Regions from separate parts of the Enterobacter quasiroggenkampii genome, predicted to be linked through region 2. Evidence: predicted binding sites of a transcription regulator. Region 2 holds the regulator's gene; the other holds the start of a gene.
The links. The regulator LexA, encoded in region 2, represses DNA repair genes until DNA is damaged. The targets are predictions, from matches to a motif close to TNCTGTATGTACATACAGNA.
Positions count from the first base shown of each region.

Region 1: a site for LexA is predicted at 1,677-1,696, ahead of metR (HTH-type transcriptional regulator MetR). Genes of this name have one in related genera too.

Region 1 covers NZ_CP143745.1:366,773-375,172, reverse strand. The annotation lists gene V1572_RS01855 (carboxylate/amino acid/amine transporter) at 1-804, shown strand, start outside; gene metR (HTH-type transcriptional regulator MetR) at 692-1,645, opposite strand; gene metE (5-methyltetrahydropteroyltriglutamate--homocysteine S-methyltransferase) at 1,761-4,022, shown strand; gene V1572_RS01840 (family 1 glycosylhydrolase) at 4,071-5,534, opposite strand; gene V1572_RS01835 (dienelactone hydrolase family protein) at 5,573-6,379, opposite strand; gene udp (uridine phosphorylase) at 6,635-7,396, shown strand; gene rmuC (DNA recombination protein RmuC) at 7,537-8,400, shown strand, end outside.
Region 2 covers NZ_CP143745.1:907,485-915,884, reverse strand. The annotation lists gene V1572_RS04355 (cupin domain-containing protein) at 1-155, opposite strand, end outside; gene zur (zinc uptake transcriptional repressor Zur) at 271-783, shown strand; gene V1572_RS04345 (CsbD family protein) at 831-1,040, opposite strand; gene dinF (MATE family efflux transporter DinF) at 1,161-2,498, opposite strand; gene lexA (transcriptional repressor LexA) at 2,562-3,170, opposite strand; gene V1572_RS04330 (diacylglycerol kinase) at 3,279-3,647, opposite strand; gene plsB (glycerol-3-phosphate 1-O-acyltransferase PlsB) at 3,802-6,222, shown strand; gene gntU (gluconate transporter) at 6,327-7,667, opposite strand; gene gntK (gluconokinase) at 7,671-8,198, opposite strand; gene gntR (gluconate operon transcriptional repressor GntR) at 8,325-8,400, opposite strand, start outside.

The sequences.
Region 1 (8,400 bases), 540 kb from region 2:
CTGATGCGCGTAGGGCTGGCGGCGCTGGTGTTCCTGCCGTTTCTGCGCACGCGCGGACAGTCGCTGAAAACGATTGTGCTGTACATGCTGGTGGGGGCGATGCAGCTCGGCATCATGTACCTGTTCAGCTTCCGGGCTTACGTCTATTTGTCCGTCTCGGAATTCCTGCTCTTTACCGTGCTGACGCCGCTCTACATCACGCTGATTTACGATCTGCTGAGTAAACGCCGTCTGCGCTGGGGATACCTGCTGAGCGCGGCGCTGGCGGTGATCGGCGCGGCGATTATTCGCTACGACAAAGTGAGCGATCACTTCTGGACCGGGCTGATGTTCGTCCAGCTCGCCAATATCAGTTTCGCCATTGGCATGGTGGGCTACAAACGCCTGATGGAAACCCGTCCGATGCCGCAGCATAACGCGTTCGCGTGGTTCTACCTGGGGGCCGCGATGGTCGCGGTGGCGGCGTGGTTTATGCTCGGTAACCCGCAAAAGCTGCCGACTACCCCCGTGCAGTGGGGCGTGCTGATCTGGCTGGGCGTCGTGGCTTCCGGGTTGGGGTACTTCATGTGGAATTACGGCGCGACGCAGGTCGACGCCGGTACGCTGGGGATCATGAACAACGTGCATGTCCCGGCTGGGTTGTTGGTCAACCTTGCCATCTGGCAGCAACAGCCGCACTGGCCGAGCTTCCTTATTGGGGGAGCGGTGATCCTGGCTTCGCTGTGGGTCCATCGCCGCTGGGTCGCTCCGCGCTCCGCACAAATGGAAGATGGTCGCACGCGTGGTTCCGCGCTGAGCGAATAAACGCCTCCGTAATCGGCTGACGCTGCTCGCCATCGCGCACGGCGGCGTACAGTCGGCTCCACAGTCCTTCACCCAGGGTTTTGGTCACCACCAGACCCTGGCGCTCAAAGCTCTCTACCACCCAGTGCGGCAGCGCCGCGATACCCATTCTGGCCGCCACCATCTGAATCAACAGCAGGGTGTTATCCACGCTTTTCAGCTGCGGACTGATGCCCGCGGGCTGCAGGAAGTGTCGCCAGATATCCAGACGACTGCGCTGAACCGGGTAAATCAGCAGCGTTTCCGTCGCCAGGTCTTCCGGCGTGATGCGCGTTTTGGCCGCCAGCGGATGATCCGGCGCCAGCACCAGGCGTACTTCATAATCAAACATCGGCGAATAGTGCAGGCCGCTGCGCGGCAGAATATCGGACGTCATCACCAGGTCCAGCTCGCCCTGCTGCAGCGAGGGCTGCGGGTCGAACGTCACGCCGGATTTAAAGTCCATCTCCACCTGCGGCCATTTCTGGCGGAAGTTCTCAAGCGCGGGGGTCAGCCACTGAATACAGCTATGGCACTCAATGGCGATACGCAGCGTGGTCTGCTGCGGTTCGTTGCACGCCTGGAGCGCGCTGGCGATCTGCGGCAGGACCTGATTCGCCAGCTGCAACAGGATCTCGCCCTGGGGCGTAAAGCGCAGCGGCTGGCTCTTGCGCACAAAAAGACGGAAGCCGAGGCGTTGTTCCAGATCGCTGAACTGGTGAGAAAGGGCGGACTGGGTCTGGTGCAGCGTGGCCGCCGCCGCCGCGAGCGAGCCGCAGTTCCGCAACGCTTGTAGCGTTTTCAGGTGTTTTATCTCGATCATGAAAGTCCTTCACTTCGCCATGAACATTTTGCGCTTGAGGAATATACAGTACCTGCCAATTATAGATGTGTAAACATCTGGACGTCTAAATAACGAATTTCATAAGGGGCACACCATGACAATCCGCAATCACACACTCGGTTTCCCTCGCGTTGGCCTGCGTCGCGAGCTGAAAAAAGCGCAAGAAAGCTACTGGGCGGGTAACGCCACCCGTGAAGAACTGCTGGCGGTGGGACGCGAGCTGCGCGCCCGTCACTGGGATCAGCAAAAACAGGCGGGAATTGACCTGCTGCCGGTGGGCGATTTCGCCTGGTACGACCATGTTCTGACGACCAGCCTGCTGCTTGGCAACGTGCCGGCTCGTCATCAGAACAAAGATGGATCGGTAGATATCGATACTCTGTTCCGCATCGGCCGTGGCCGTGCGCCAACGGGTGAGCCAGCGGCAGCGGCGGAAATGACTAAATGGTTTAACACTAACTATCACTATATGGTGCCGGAGTTCGTAAAGGGTCAGCAGTTCAGGCTGACCTGGACGCAGCTTCTGGATGAAGTGGACGAAGCGCTGGCGCTGGGCCACCAGGTGAAACCCGTGCTGCTTGGGCCGGTAACGTACCTGTGGCTGGGCAAAGTAAAAGGCGAGCAATTTGACCGGCTCAGCCTGCTGAAGGATATTCTGCCGGTCTATAAACAGGTGCTGATTGAGTTGGGCAAGCGCGGCATTCAGTGGGTGCAAATCGACGAGCCGGCGCTGGTGCTCGAACTGCCCAAGGTTTGGCTTGATGCTTTCAAACCGGCATATGACGCGCTGGTGGGGCAGGTGAAGCTGCTGCTGACCACCTATTTTGAGGGCGTCACGCCGAACCTGAACACCATTACCGCGTTGCCGGTTCAGGGCCTGCACGTTGACCTGGTTCACGGCAAAGACGATGTCGCGGAACTGCACAAGCGACTGCCTGCAGACTGGCTGCTCTCCGCGGGTCTGGTTAACGGTCGTAACGTCTGGCGCGCCGATCTGACCGAGAAATACGCGCAGATTAAGGACATCGTCGGCAAACGTGAGTTGTGGGTGGCCTCGTCCTGCTCCCTGCTGCACAGCCCGATCGATTTGAGCGTGGAAACCCGTCTTGATGCTGAGGTCAAAAGCTGGTTTGCCTTCGCCCTGCAAAAATGTGAAGAGCTGACGCTGCTGCGCGATGCGCTGAACAGCGGCGACACGGCGGCGATCAGCGCATGGAGCGCGCCGATCCAGGCACGTCGTCACTCTGCGCGCGTGCATAACCCGGCGGTGGAAAAACGCCTGGCGGCCATCACCGCCCAGGACAGCCAGCGTCAGAGCCCATATGAGGTGCGCGCCGAAGCGCAGCGTGCCCGCTTCAACCTGCCTGCGTGGCCGACCACCACCATCGGTTCCTTCCCACAAACCACCGAAATCCGTGGCCTGCGTCTGGACTTCAAAAAGGGCAACCTGGATGCGAATCACTACCGCACCGGTATCGCCGAACACATCAAGCAGGCGATTATCGAGCAGGAGCGGCTGGGGCTGGACGTGCTGGTGCACGGTGAGGCCGAGCGTAACGACATGGTGGAGTACTTCGGTGAGCATCTCGACGGCTTTGTGTTTACCCAGAATGGCTGGGTGCAGAGCTACGGCTCCCGCTGCGTGAAGCCGCCGGTGGTGATCGGCGACGTCAGCCGTCCGGAAGCGATCACCGTGGAGTGGGCGAAATACGCGCAGTCTCTGACCGACAAGCCGGTGAAAGGTATGCTCACCGGTCCGGTGACCATTCTTTGCTGGTCCTTCCCGCGCGAAGACGTAACCCGTGAAACCATCGCGAAGCAAATCGCGCTGGCGCTGCGTGATGAAGTGGCAGATCTGGAAGCTGCAGGCATAGGCATCATCCAGATTGACGAACCGGCCCTGCGCGAAGGTCTGCCGCTGCGCCGCAGCGACTGGGGTGCCTACCTGAAGTGGGGCGTGGAGGCATTCCGCATCAACGCCGCGGTGGCGAAGGACGACACGCAGATCCACACCCACATGTGTTACTGCGAATTTAACGACATCATGGATTCGATTGCCGCGCTGGACGCTGACGTGATCACCATTGAGACGTCGCGCTCAGACATGGAGCTGCTGGAGTCGTTCGAAGAGTTCGAGTACCCGAACGAAATCGGGCCGGGCGTGTATGACATTCACTCCCCGAACGTGCCGAGCGTGGAGTGGATTGAAGCCCTGCTGAAAAAAGCGGCCCAGCGCATTCCGGCTGAGCGCCTGTGGGTGAACCCGGACTGCGGCCTGAAAACCCGCGGCTGGCCGGAAACCCGCGCCGCGCTGGCGAATATGGTGAAGGCAGCACAGAATTTGCGTCAGGCATAATTGTGACGCGCGATGGCCGGGCGTCTGCCCGGCCTGGAATGCGCATGCTTAGTTCAGATCTGCGCCGTTGCTGGCAATCACTTTTTGGTACCACCAGAAGGAGTCTTTTTTCAGCCGTTTCAACGTACCGTTGCCTTCATCGTCCTGATCGACATAGATAAAACCGTAGCGTTTGGACATCTGCGAGGTGCCCGCGCTGATGATGTCGATACAGCCCCACGTGGTGAACCCCATCACCTCGACGCCTTCATTAATCGCGGCCAGCGTTTGCGCGAAGTGTGCGCGGAAGTAGTCGATTCGATAGCTATCGTGGATCTTGCCGTTTTCGACCACATCCTTCGCGCCCAGACCGTTTTCAACGATAAACAGCGGCTTCCGGTAACGGTCATACAGCTCCAGCAGCGAGATTTTCAACCCAAGCGGATCAATCTGCCATCCCCATTCGGACGCAGGCAGATACGGGTTTTTCACACCGAGAACGGTATTCCCGGGAATGCGTTCGGCGTCAGGCTGAGTGGATTCGGTCATCGACATGTAATAGCTGAAGGAGACGAAATCGACGGTATGCGCCTTTAAAATACGCCGATCGTCAGGGTGCATTTCAATATGGATATTTCGTTGTTCCAGATCGCGCAGGATCAGCGGGGGATAGTCGCCAAATACCTGCACGTCGGCATAAAAATAGTTTTCCAGGTTTTTCTTCAGCGTGGCTTCAACGTCTTCCGGACGGCAGCTGTGCGGATAGGTCGTCAGTTTGGTCAGCATGCACCCGACCTGGCTACCCGGAATTTTGGCGTGGCAGTCGCGCGTAACCAGTGCAGACGCGACAAACTGATGGTGCAGACCCTGATAGATATCCTGTTTCGCGTTGCCCGGTGCGCTTTTCTCTTCGCGAATGCCCGCGGTCGTAAAGGGATGGCGGTGAATACTGTCTATTTCATTGAAGGTTAGCCAGTAACGCACCAGCTCTTTGTAGCGGTCGAAACAAACATTGCTGAAGCGAACAAAGGCATCAACCACATTGCGATGCACCCAGCCGTTATATTTTTCGCTCAGCGCCAGCGGCATTTCGTAGTGGGAAAGGGTGACCAGCGGCTCGATGTTATGACGACGCAGCTCGCGAAACAGTTCTTCATAAAACTGCAGCCCGGCCTCGTTTGGCTCGGCGTCCTCTCCGGTCGGGAAAATACGTGACCAGGCAATGGATACGCGCAGCACCTTAAAACCCATCTCAGCAAACAGCGCGATGTCGTCTTTATAGTGGTGATAAAAATCGATGCCGCGGCGTTTCGGGTACAGCGCATCATTTTTACCTTCAAACGCGTCGCGAATATTTTCGTCCGTCAGGGCCATGTGGCCGCTGTAATCTTTCACGGAGAGGTTGGGTTTCCAGGCGACAGCGTCGGCAACGGACGGCCCTTTGCCGTCCACGTTCCATGCGCCTTCGGCCTGGTTGGCGGCAATCGCGCCGCCCCATAAAAAACCGTGTGGAAACGCGAGGGAATTGTCCATAACACGCACTCCTTATACGTCATGATGATGGGAAAGGCTTACCCTTTTTTACCACCGTACTGACGGAACCACGTAAGCATCCGCTGCCATCCATCTTTAGCCGATTCAGCGTGATAGCTCGGACGATAGTCGGCGTTAAACGCATGCCCGGCATCCGGGTATACCACGATCTCCGCCTTCGCATTTGCCGCGCGGAGCGCATGGCGCATGGTTTCTACCGAATCCAGCGAAATACCGGTGTCCTGACCGCCGTAAAGCCCTAACACGGGGGCATTTAACTCGGTGGCGATATCAACCGGATGTTTTGGTGAATTCAGCGTTTTTTCACCCACCAGTTTGCCGTACCAGGCGACAGCGGCTTTGAGCTGCGGGTTATGCGCGGCATACAGCCAGCTAATGCGTCCGCCCCAGCAGAAACCGGTGACCAGCAAACGATGGGGATCGCCCCCGTTGCGCGCCGCCCAGCTGGCGACGTGGTCGAGGTCGGCCAGAACCTGCGCGTCCGGGACTTTGCTGACCAGGTTGCTGAGCAAGGTGGGGATATCGCTGTAGTCGTTCGGATCGCCCTGACGGAAGTAGAGCTCTGGCGCAACGGCCAGATAGCCTTCCAGCGCCAGCCGGCGGCAGAGGTCGCGAATGTGTTCGTGAACACCGAAAATTTCCTGAACCACGATCACGATGGGCAGCGGGCCGTCTGCCGATTTTGGTCGTGCGTGGTAAGCAGGCATGTTCTCTCCCTGCGTGGGAATAGAGGTCTCACCCGCGGTGATGGCATCTTCAGACGTTGAGACGATGGTTGAGGCATGCGGGGCCGCAGCAGGTGCAAAACCGGTTTTTTCAGTCATGGCATTCTCCGTACCAATCAGTTAGCGCAAAGGTAAATATAGACACCAGGTTAACAACTCACAGTGCCTTAAACGGTCTATCTTTTGTGCAGCACCTGACGATATAACTTGTTAATGTGATGTAAATCACTTTTTGATGGAAATTCGATGCAATCATTTTCATTCATGGTGAGATGCGTCACGAAATTATGCTTACTGCTTCTGTAAAGTACCGTTTTACTTCTTCTGACTAACCGACCCACAGAGGAGTCACCTATGTCTAAGTCTGATGTTTTTCATCTCGGCCTCACTAAAAACGATTTACAAGGGGCTACGCTCGCTATCGTCCCTGGCGATCCGGAGCGTGTGGAAAAGATCGCCGCGCTGATGGATAAGCCGGTTAAGCTGGCAGCCCATCGTGAATTCACCACCTGGCGCGCAGAGCTGGATGGTAAAGCCGTGATCGTGTGTTCTACCGGTATCGGTGGCCCGTCTACTTCGATTGCTGTTGAAGAGCTGGCACAGCTGGGCATTCGTACTTTCCTGCGTATCGGTACCACTGGCGCTATTCAGCCGCATATCAACGTCGGCGACGTGCTGGTGACGACCGCGTCTGTGCGTCTGGATGGCGCAAGCCTCCACTTTGCACCGATGGAGTTCCCGGCGGTGGCAGATTTCGAGTGCACCACCGCGCTGGTTGAAGCCGCGAAATCCGTGGGCGCCACCACCCACGTGGGCGTGACCGCTTCGTCCGATACCTTCTACCCGGGCCAGGAGCGTTACGACACCTTCTCTGGCCGCGTGGTAAGCCGCTTCAAAGGCTCCATGGAAGAGTGGCAGTCGATGGGCGTGATGAACTACGAAATGGAATCCGCCACGCTGCTGACCATGTGCGCAAGCCAGGGTCTGCGTGCCGGTATGGTGGCTGGCGTCATCGTCAACCGTACCCAGCAGGAGATCCCGAACGCCGAAACCATGAAGCAGACCGAAAGTCATGCAGTGAAAATCGTGGTGGAAGCGGCGCGTCGCCTGATCTAGTCCTCTTCCTTCGAAATTAAAGGCCGACACGTTCGGCCTTTATTTTTTGCGTAACGCCTCGCAGGAAAACCCTTTCAAACTGGACGTTTATACAGCACAATCTTAGATTGTGCGGGTAATACGTTGATGCAGGGGGCATTGTGGATATCTCAATCCTGATTTATGCGGTGATTGCGCTGGCGGGCGTGGCGATAGGCTGGCTGATGTCAAGCTATCAGCATGCGCAGCAGAAGGCCGATCAGCTGGCTGAACGCGAAGAGATCGTCGCCGATTTAAGCGCGGCCAGGCAGCAGCTTGCCCTGAGTGAACACTGGCGCGACGAGTGTGAACTGCTCAACAACGAGCTGCGCAATCTCCGTGATATCAACACCTCGCTGGAGGCCGATCTCCGTGAAGTGACCACCCGCCTGGAATCCACTCAGCTGCATGCGGAAGATAAAATCCGCCAGATGATCAACAGCGAGCAGCGCCTCAGCGAACAGTTTGAAAACCTCGCAAACCGCATTTTTGAGCACAGCAACCGCCGCGTTGACGAACAGAACCGCCAGAGCCTGAACAGCCTGCTGACGCCCCTGCGTGAACAGCTGGACGGCTTCCGCCGTCAGGTACAGGACAGCTTTGGTCAGGAAGCCCGCGAGCGGCACACGCTGGCGCATGAGATTCGCAATCTCCAGCAGCTGAATGCCCAGATGGCGCAGGAGGCGGTCAACCTGACCCGCGCGCTGAAAGGGGATAACAAAACCCAGGGCAACTGGGGAGAAGTGGTGCTGACCCGCGTCCTGGAAGCTTCAGGCCTTCGGGAAGGGTACGAATACGAAACGCAGGTGAGTATTGAAAATGATGCCCGCTCGCGAATGCAGCCGGATGTGATCGTGCGGCTGCCCCAGGGCAAAGATGTGGTGATTGACGCCAAGATGACCCTGGTGGCGTATGAGCGTTACTTCAATGCGGAGGACGACTACACTCGCGAATCGGCGCTGCAGGAGCACATTGCCTCCGTACGC
Region 2 (8,400 bases):
GGCGGCAGGCGCTCATGATGGATGCCAATACGCCCGAGTCCAAGCCTGCGAGCCAGCGGTGCGCCGATAGAGAACAGCTCATCGCTGTCGGGGTAGGTCGAGTCATCCGCGCCTTCCACGTCGCGCCAGTGCCGAATACAGTCAGGTCTTTTCATTATGCATCTCCCGGTTTGCGATGGGTCAGGTATAGCACAGACTGGCGGATCTCGGTGTTTTTAGCAGAACATGATAAAGTGGGGGTTTTCCGTCCTATAACATCCGGGGTGCTACATGGATAAGTCCACAAAAGAGCTGTTAGCGCAGGCCGAAAAGCTGTGTGCGCAACGCAATGTGCGCCTGACTCCGCAGCGCCTTGAAGTCTTACGCCTGATGAGCCTGCAGCAGGGTGCCATCAGCGCCTACGATCTGCTGGATCTGCTGCGCGAAAGCGAGCCGCAGGCAAAGCCGCCAACGGTCTATCGCGCACTGGATTTCCTGCTTGAACAAGGTTTTGTGCACAAGGTGGAATCCACTAACAGCTATGTGCTGTGCCATCTGTTCGATCAGCCCACCCACACATCGGCGATGTTTATCTGTGACCGCTGCGGCGTGGTGAAAGAAGAGGCTGCGGAAGGCGTGGAAGATATTATGCATACGCTGGCAGCGAAAATGGGTTTTGCCCTGCGTCATAACGTGATTGAGGCGCACGGGCTCTGTTCCGCGTGCGTGGAGGTGGAAGCCTGTCGTCATCAGGACGCGTGTCAGCACGACCACTCTATTCTGGTGAAGAAAAAGCCGCGTTAACGGCAAAAGAAAAGGCGGCTTAGAGCCGCCCTGTGGGTTATTCAGCGTTACCAGCGGTAGTCGTTGCGTTTTTCCCAGTCGCCCACTTCTTTTTCCGCCTGGTCTTTTGCGTAGCCGTAACGTTCCTGAATTTTACCGACTAGCTGATCGCGTTTACCTTCGATGACGGTCATGTCGTCATCCGTCAGCTTACCCCACTGTTCTTTCGCTTTACCTTTGAACTGCTTCCAGTTGCCGCCGATTTCGTCTTTATTCATCATCGTGTCCTCTTCGTTAAGCGTCGGGTCGTAACGTCCGTTACGTTCTTTTCTGCTGGACGTGATAATTATTGTAGTTAAGGATTCCGTGGTTAATTTCATATTCGGAATCTTTAACCGTCACGATATATCGGAGCGTGGGGGAAACCAGGTATTGTTTTGCCAGTGTCGATGCCAGATAAACGCCAGCGACAACCCGCGCAGTGAGAGGAAGACGGCCAGGGCCAGCCACAAACCATGATTCCCCAGCCAGGGGAGCGTCAGCAGCGTCAGGCCAAACCCGGCCGCCGCGACGGCCATGCTGTTACGCATTTCGGCCCCGCGCGTCGCACCAATAAACATGCCGTCCAGCAGATAACACCAGACGCCAACCACCGGTAAAACGACTTGCCAGATGAGATAGTGGCTCGCCAGCTCGCGTAGCGCAGGGAGAGAGGTAAGCAATGCAACGATCTGCTCACCAAAGCAGGCGTAAACCAGGCCAAATGCCAGCGCCACCAGTCCCGACTGACGGCAGGCTGCCCGCCAGACATCCCGTAGCTGCCCGCTTTCGCGCGCCCCGTACGCCTGCCCGGAATGCGCTTCAACCGCATAGGCAAAACCGTCCAGCGCGTAGGCGGTAAATGTCAGCAACGTCATCAATACTGCGTTGACCGCGACGATGTCTGGCCCCAGTCGAGCCCCGAAAACCGTCAGTGCCCCGAAGCAAAGCTGGAGAAGAAGCGAGCGCAGCATGATGTCACGGTTGAGGGCCAGCAGCTTACGGATATTGCCGCGCCATGCGGTTTTGAGCAGCGCCAGGGAGATCCCGCGCATGGCCAGTACCCGCCAGACCATCCACAAGCCAATGATAAAGGTCCCGTATTCGGCAATCGCCGTCGCCAGCGCCGCACCCCGCACGTTCATATGCAGACCCATGACCAGCCAGACATCCAAAACGATATTGAGCAGGTTACCCACCACCAGCAAAATCACGGGCGCACGGGCGTACTGCACGCCCAGTAGCCACCCCAGCAGAACCAGGTTAGCCAGCGATGCGGGCGCGCTGAGCCAGCGGATTTCAAGGAAACGTCGCGCCTGCTCTAATACCGCCTCGCTGCCGCCAACAATATGAAGCGCAAGATCGATCAGGGGTGCCCGCAATAAAACGATGAACGCACCCGCGCCAAGCGCGAGGATCAGCGGCTGCACCAGCGCGCGCGCCAGACGCAGCGGATCTTTCGCGCCATAAGCCTGTGCGGTAAGACCGGTAGTGCTCATGCGCAAAAAGAGCAGCAGCATAAACAGGAAGCTGGTTGCCGTCGCGCCAATCGCCACGCCGCCAAGATAAACCGGTGAATCAAGATGGCCTATAACGGCAGTATCGACCAGTCCCAGCAAGGGCACGGTAATATTGGAGAAAATCATCGGCAGAGCAAGACGCCACAATGCCTTATCGGATGCCGTCAGCAGTGACATGAAAGATACCGGGAGTGGGGAATGAATCAGGCTACAGCGGTGCCATAGCCTGTGAGGAAGAGGTTACAGCCATTCACCGTTGCGAATCACCCCGACCGCCAGTCCTTCGATAGAGAAGTTCTGTTCGCGGAGATCGACCACAATGGGTGAAAACTCGCTGTTTTCAGGCAGCAACTGTACGCTGTTACCCTGTTTTTTCAGACGCTTAACGGTCACTTCGTCATCAATGCGCGCCACCACCACCTGGCCGTTTCGCACATCCTGTGTTTTATGCACCGCAAGCAGATCGCCATCAAGAATACCGATGTCTTTCATCGACATGCCGCTGACGCGCAGCAGGAAGTCAGCGCTCGGTTTGAACATGCCAGGATCGACCTGGTAGTGACCTTCAATATGCTGCTGAGCCAGTAAAGGCTCACCGGCAGCAACACGCCCTATCAGCGGAATGCCCGTCTCTTCTTCCACCAGCAGGCGGATACCCCGTGACGCGCCCGAGACAATCTCAATCACGCCCTTACGCGCCAGCGCTTTCAGGTGTTCTTCGGCAGCATTTGGAGAACGGAAACCCAGACGCTGCGCGATTTCCGCACGCGTGGGTGGCATACCCGTCTGGCCGATATGATCCCGGATGAGATCAAACACCTCTTGCTGCCTGGTCGTTAACGCTTTCATTCCGCCCCCTGGGTGTATATACAGTTATGCTGTGAGTATATACAGTCAAAGGCGATTTTGGAACCAAAAACTGCACAAAAAACCAGGGACTTAATTATTCCTCGAGGCTCATCGGAAATGTGACCAAAGCAGCGTGACCCAGGTGATAACGGCAGTGATAATCGCCAGCAACACGGCAGCAGAGCCCATGTCTTTTGCACGGCCAGAAAGCTCATGGAAATCGGAACCAATGCGATCCACAACGGCCTCAATAGCGCTATTAAGAATTTCCACTATCATCACCAGAAGAACGGAACCGATAAGCAGTACGCGGGTAATCGCATCAACATCAAGGAAACAGGCGACGATCACCGCGATGATAGCGGCGACGCCCTCCTGGCGAAAGGCGGCTTCGTTGACCCATGCGGCACGGAAACCTTTCCATGAATAGCCGGCGGCTTTGATGATACGTGTTAACCCAGTGGTATTATTGGCCATTAAAAGAACCTTTTTTAAAAAAGAGCGTCAGTAACAGGAGCCGTAGCGCGTTTCGCTACAGCCTGAAGTATGACGGGTAACAACAGAAATTTTGCGCGCTTTCTGTTATCCTTGCGCCGCAATTGCATTATTAACCAGAGGCTTTACATCGTTTATGTCCGGCTGGCCACGAATTTACTACAAATTACTTAATTTACCATTAAGCATCCTGGTAAAAAGCAAGTCTATCCCAGCAGAACCCGCGCTGGAATTGGGGCTCGATACGTCACGCCCCATTATGTACGTTTTGCCTTATAACTCGAAGGCTGACTTACTGACGCTTCGCGCCCAATGTCTGGCGCATGACTTACCTGACCCGCTTGAACCGCTGGAAGTTGACGGTACGCTGCTGCCGCGCTACGTGTTCATTCACGGTGGACCGCGCGTGTTTACCTATTACACGCCAAAAGAAGAGTCCATCAAGCTGTTCCATGACTATCTCGACCTGCACCGCAGCAATCCCGATCTGGATGTGCAGATGGTGCCGGTATCGGTGATGTTTGGTCGTCGTCCGGGCCGTGAAAAAGGCGAAGAGAATCCGCCGCTGCGCATGCTTAACGGCATCCAGAAGTTCTTCGCGGTCTCCTGGCTGGGACGCGACAGCTTTGTGCGTTTCTCCCCTTCCGTTTCGCTGCGTCGCATGGCGGACGAGCACGGCACCGACAAGATCATCGCGCAAAAACTGGCGCGCGTGGCGCGTATGCACTTCGCCCGTCAGCGCCTGGCTGCCGTAGGACCACGCCTCCCGGCTCGTCAGGATCTGTTCAACAAGCTGTTGGCCTCCAAAGCGATTGCCCGCGCCGTTGAAGATGAAGCGCGCAGCAAGAAAATTTCGCATGAGAAAGCCCAGCAGAACGCCATTGCGCTGATGGAAGAGATTGCAGCGAACTTCTCTTACGAGATGATTCGCCTTTCTGACCGTATTCTCGGCTTTACGTGGAACCGCCTCTATCAGGGCATTAACGTCCATAACGCCGAGCGCGTGCGTCAGCTGGCGCATGATGGCCATGAGATTGTCTATGTCCCCTGCCACCGCAGCCACATGGACTACCTGCTCCTTTCCTACGTGCTCTATCATCAGGGGCTGGTACCACCGCACATCGCAGCCGGTATCAACCTGAACTTCTGGCCAGCAGGTCCGATTTTCCGCCGCCTGGGCGCGTTCTTTATTCGTCGTACCTTCAAGGGCAACAAGCTCTACTCCACCGTGTTCCGCGAGTATCTTGGCGAGCTGTTCAGCCGCGGCTATTCCGTGGAGTACTTCGTGGAGGGCGGTCGTTCCCGTACCGGACGTCTGCTCGATCCGAAGACCGGCACGCTGTCGATGACCATCCAGGCGATGCTGCGCGGAGGTACCCGTCCGATCACGCTAGTGCCTATCTACATCGGCTACGAGCACGTGATGGAAGTGGGCACGTACGCGAAAGAGCTGCGTGGTGCGACCAAAGAGAAAGAGAGCCTGCCGCAGATGCTGCGCGGCTTGAGCAAGCTGCGCAATCTCGGTCAGGGCTACGTGAACTTCGGTGAGCCGATGCCGCTGATGACGTACCTGAACCACCACGTTCCGGAGTGGCGCGAGTCCATCGATCCTATCGAAGCGGTGCGTCCGGCCTGGCTGACGCCAACGGTTAACGGCATCGCATCCGAGCTGATGGTGCGCATTAACAACGCCGGTGCGGCTAACGCCATGAACCTGTGCTGTACGGCACTTCTGGCTTCACGCCAGCGCTCGCTGACCCGTGAACAGCTCACGGAGCAGCTGGATTGCTATCTGGATATGATGCGTAACGTGCCGTATTCGGTTGATTCGACCGTGCCTTCTGCAACCGCCAGTGAACTTATCGATCACGCGTTGCAGATGAACAAGTTTGAAGTCGAAAAGGACACGATCGGCGACATCATCATTCTGCCGCGCGAGCAGGCAGTGCTGATGACCTACTACCGCAACAACATCACGCATATGCTGATGCTGCCGTCGCTCATGGCCGCCATTATTACCCAGCATCGTCATATCTCCCGTCAGGAGCTATTGCGCCATCTTGAGACCATCTATCCGATGCTGAAAGCGGAGCTGTTCCTGCGCTGGAGTAAGGATGAGCTGGCGACAGAACTGGATAAGATGACGGAAGAGATGCGTCGCCAGGGGCTGATTACCCTGAACAACGACGAGCTGCACATCAATCCGTCACGCTCCCGCACCCTGCAGCTGCTGGCGGCCGGTGCGCGCGAAACGCTGCAGCGCTACGCCATTACGTTCTGGCTGCTGAGCGCGAATCCGTCTATCAACCGCGGTACGCTGGAGAAGGAGAGCCGGACGCTGGCCCAGCGCCTGTCCGTTCTGCACGGCATTAACGCCCCTGAATTCTTCGACAAAGCGGTCTTCAGTTCCCTGGTGCTGACGCTGCGTGATGAAGGCTTCATCAGCGATACGGGTGATGCTGAGCCGGAAGAGACGCTGAAGGTGTACCAGATGCTGGCAGAGCTGATTACCTCGGACGTGCGCTTGACGATTGAGAGCGCCACGCAGGGTGAGTAACACAATGCCGGGTTATGGCCCGGCCTGACGCCCTGGATAATAAAAAGGCCCGGTAAGCGCTGACGCTACCGGGCCTTATTTTTAGCCTTGTTAAATCACCGCATTTAGCTGAGCAGCGTAAAGGCAATCATCCCGACAATTGCACCCGTCGTGCCGAGAATGGTTTCCATCAGCGTCCAGGTTTTCAGGGTTTGCGCTTCGGTGGCGCCGGTAAACTTACCGAACAGCCAGAAGCCGGCGTCGTTAACGTGAGAGACCACAATCGAACCGCCCGCGATACAAATAGAAAGCGCGGCCATCTGGGCACCGGAGTAGTTCAGCTGTTCAATCACCGGCATCACCAGACCCACGGCCGTTAAACACGCCACGGTAGCAGAACCCTGGATGATACGTACCGCCGCAGCCAGCACAAAGCAGGTCACCGCAATCGGCAGGCCCATCCCGGTCAGCGCTTCACCCAGAGCCGGGCCCACGCCGGAATCCACCAGCACCTGCTTGAACACGCCGCCTGCACCGATCACCAGCAGGATAATCCCCGCAGGCTGCAGCGCCGCACCGCAGATCTCCATCACCCGGTCTTTTGGCATCCCCTGACGCATCGCCAGGCCGTAAATCGCCACCAGGCACGCCACCAGAATCGCCGTGAACGGGTGACCGATGAACTCAAACCACTCGTAGGCAGTGGACCCCACCGGCACAAAGCGCGCAGCGATGGTTTTCAGACCCACCAGCACCAGCGGCAGCAGGATCAGCGACAGGCTGAAGCCGAAGGATGGCATTTTGCCCTCGCCCAGGTGCGGCTCGGTGATGTCATCCGGAATATGCAGCTCAACGTAACGGCTGATGAAGTTGCCCCACAGCGGGCCGGCGATAATCATCCCCGGGATTGCCGCGCACAGGCCAATCAGAATCATCCAGCCAAAGTCGGCGTGCATCTGGGATGCCAGCAGCATCGGGGCGGGTCCCGGCAGCAGAAACGCCGCAGCCGCCGCCACGCCCGCAAACAGCGGAATGACCAGCTTCACGAGGTTAGTACCGGTATGGCGCGCCATAGAGAATGCGACGCTTATCAGCAGCACAACGGCCACTTCGAAGAACAGCGGCAGCGCGCAAATCAGACCGGCCAGACCAATCGCGTAGTGCGCACGGCTGTGGCCAAAGGATTTCAGCATCTTGACGGCAATCTGGTCGACCGCACCCGTCTCGTGCAAAATCTTGCCAAACATCGCGCCCAGCGCGACCACAATCGCCAGGAAGCCCAGCGTACCGCCCATCCCTTTTTCCATCGTAGCGGCGATCTTGTCGAGCGGCATACCGGAAAAGAGACCAGCACCAATAGAAACCACCATCAAAGCAACAAAGGCGTGCATACGCGCCTTCATCACTAAAAACAGCAGCAGCAATACCGAACCCACTGCTGTCAAAACTAGCGTTAATGTACTCAAAACTTACTGCCTTTTATTAATGACCTCGATGGTGCTGGCAACAACACCCTCCAGTGACTGATCGATATCAACCACTAAGACGTCTTTCTCGTCTTCACCCGGCTCCTGCAGCGCTTCAAACTGCGTCACCAGCATCTGGGTTTTGAAGAAGTGTCCTTTACGCGCCTTCAGGCGGCTTTCAATCACCTCGAAATCCCCTTTCAGGTAGATGAAAGAGAGGTTCGGATTGCCGTCACGCAGCAGATCGCGATAGGTTTTTTTCAGCGCGGAGCAGACGATCAGGGAGACTTTGTTGGTGCGCTGCATCGCGAACGCGGCGTCATTCAGCGCCTGCAACCACGGTTTGCGGTCGTCATCGTTCAGCGGCTCGCCGGAGGCCATTTTCATGATGTTGCTGCGCGGATGGAGGAAGTCGCCATCAAGAAACGCAGCCTGGAGTTGATGCGCCACTTCGCTGGCCACGGCTGATTTCCCGCTACCGGAAACGCCCATCAGGACGTAGACGTGGTGATCGTGATTAGTCGTGCTCAAAGGGTGTCCCTCAGTCAATTGTTACGGGTAACAGTTATCGGTAACATTGTCCTGCTGGGGCAAAAGAGAAGCAATATCCAAACGTGCGCGAAGTGAATAAGTGTGAGCTACTTCAAATTTGTCAGTTCAAATAGATCCACCCGGTGACAAGGTGAAACCTAAATCTAACATTTTCGGGGTCACCGTCTCGCCACGAATGCGC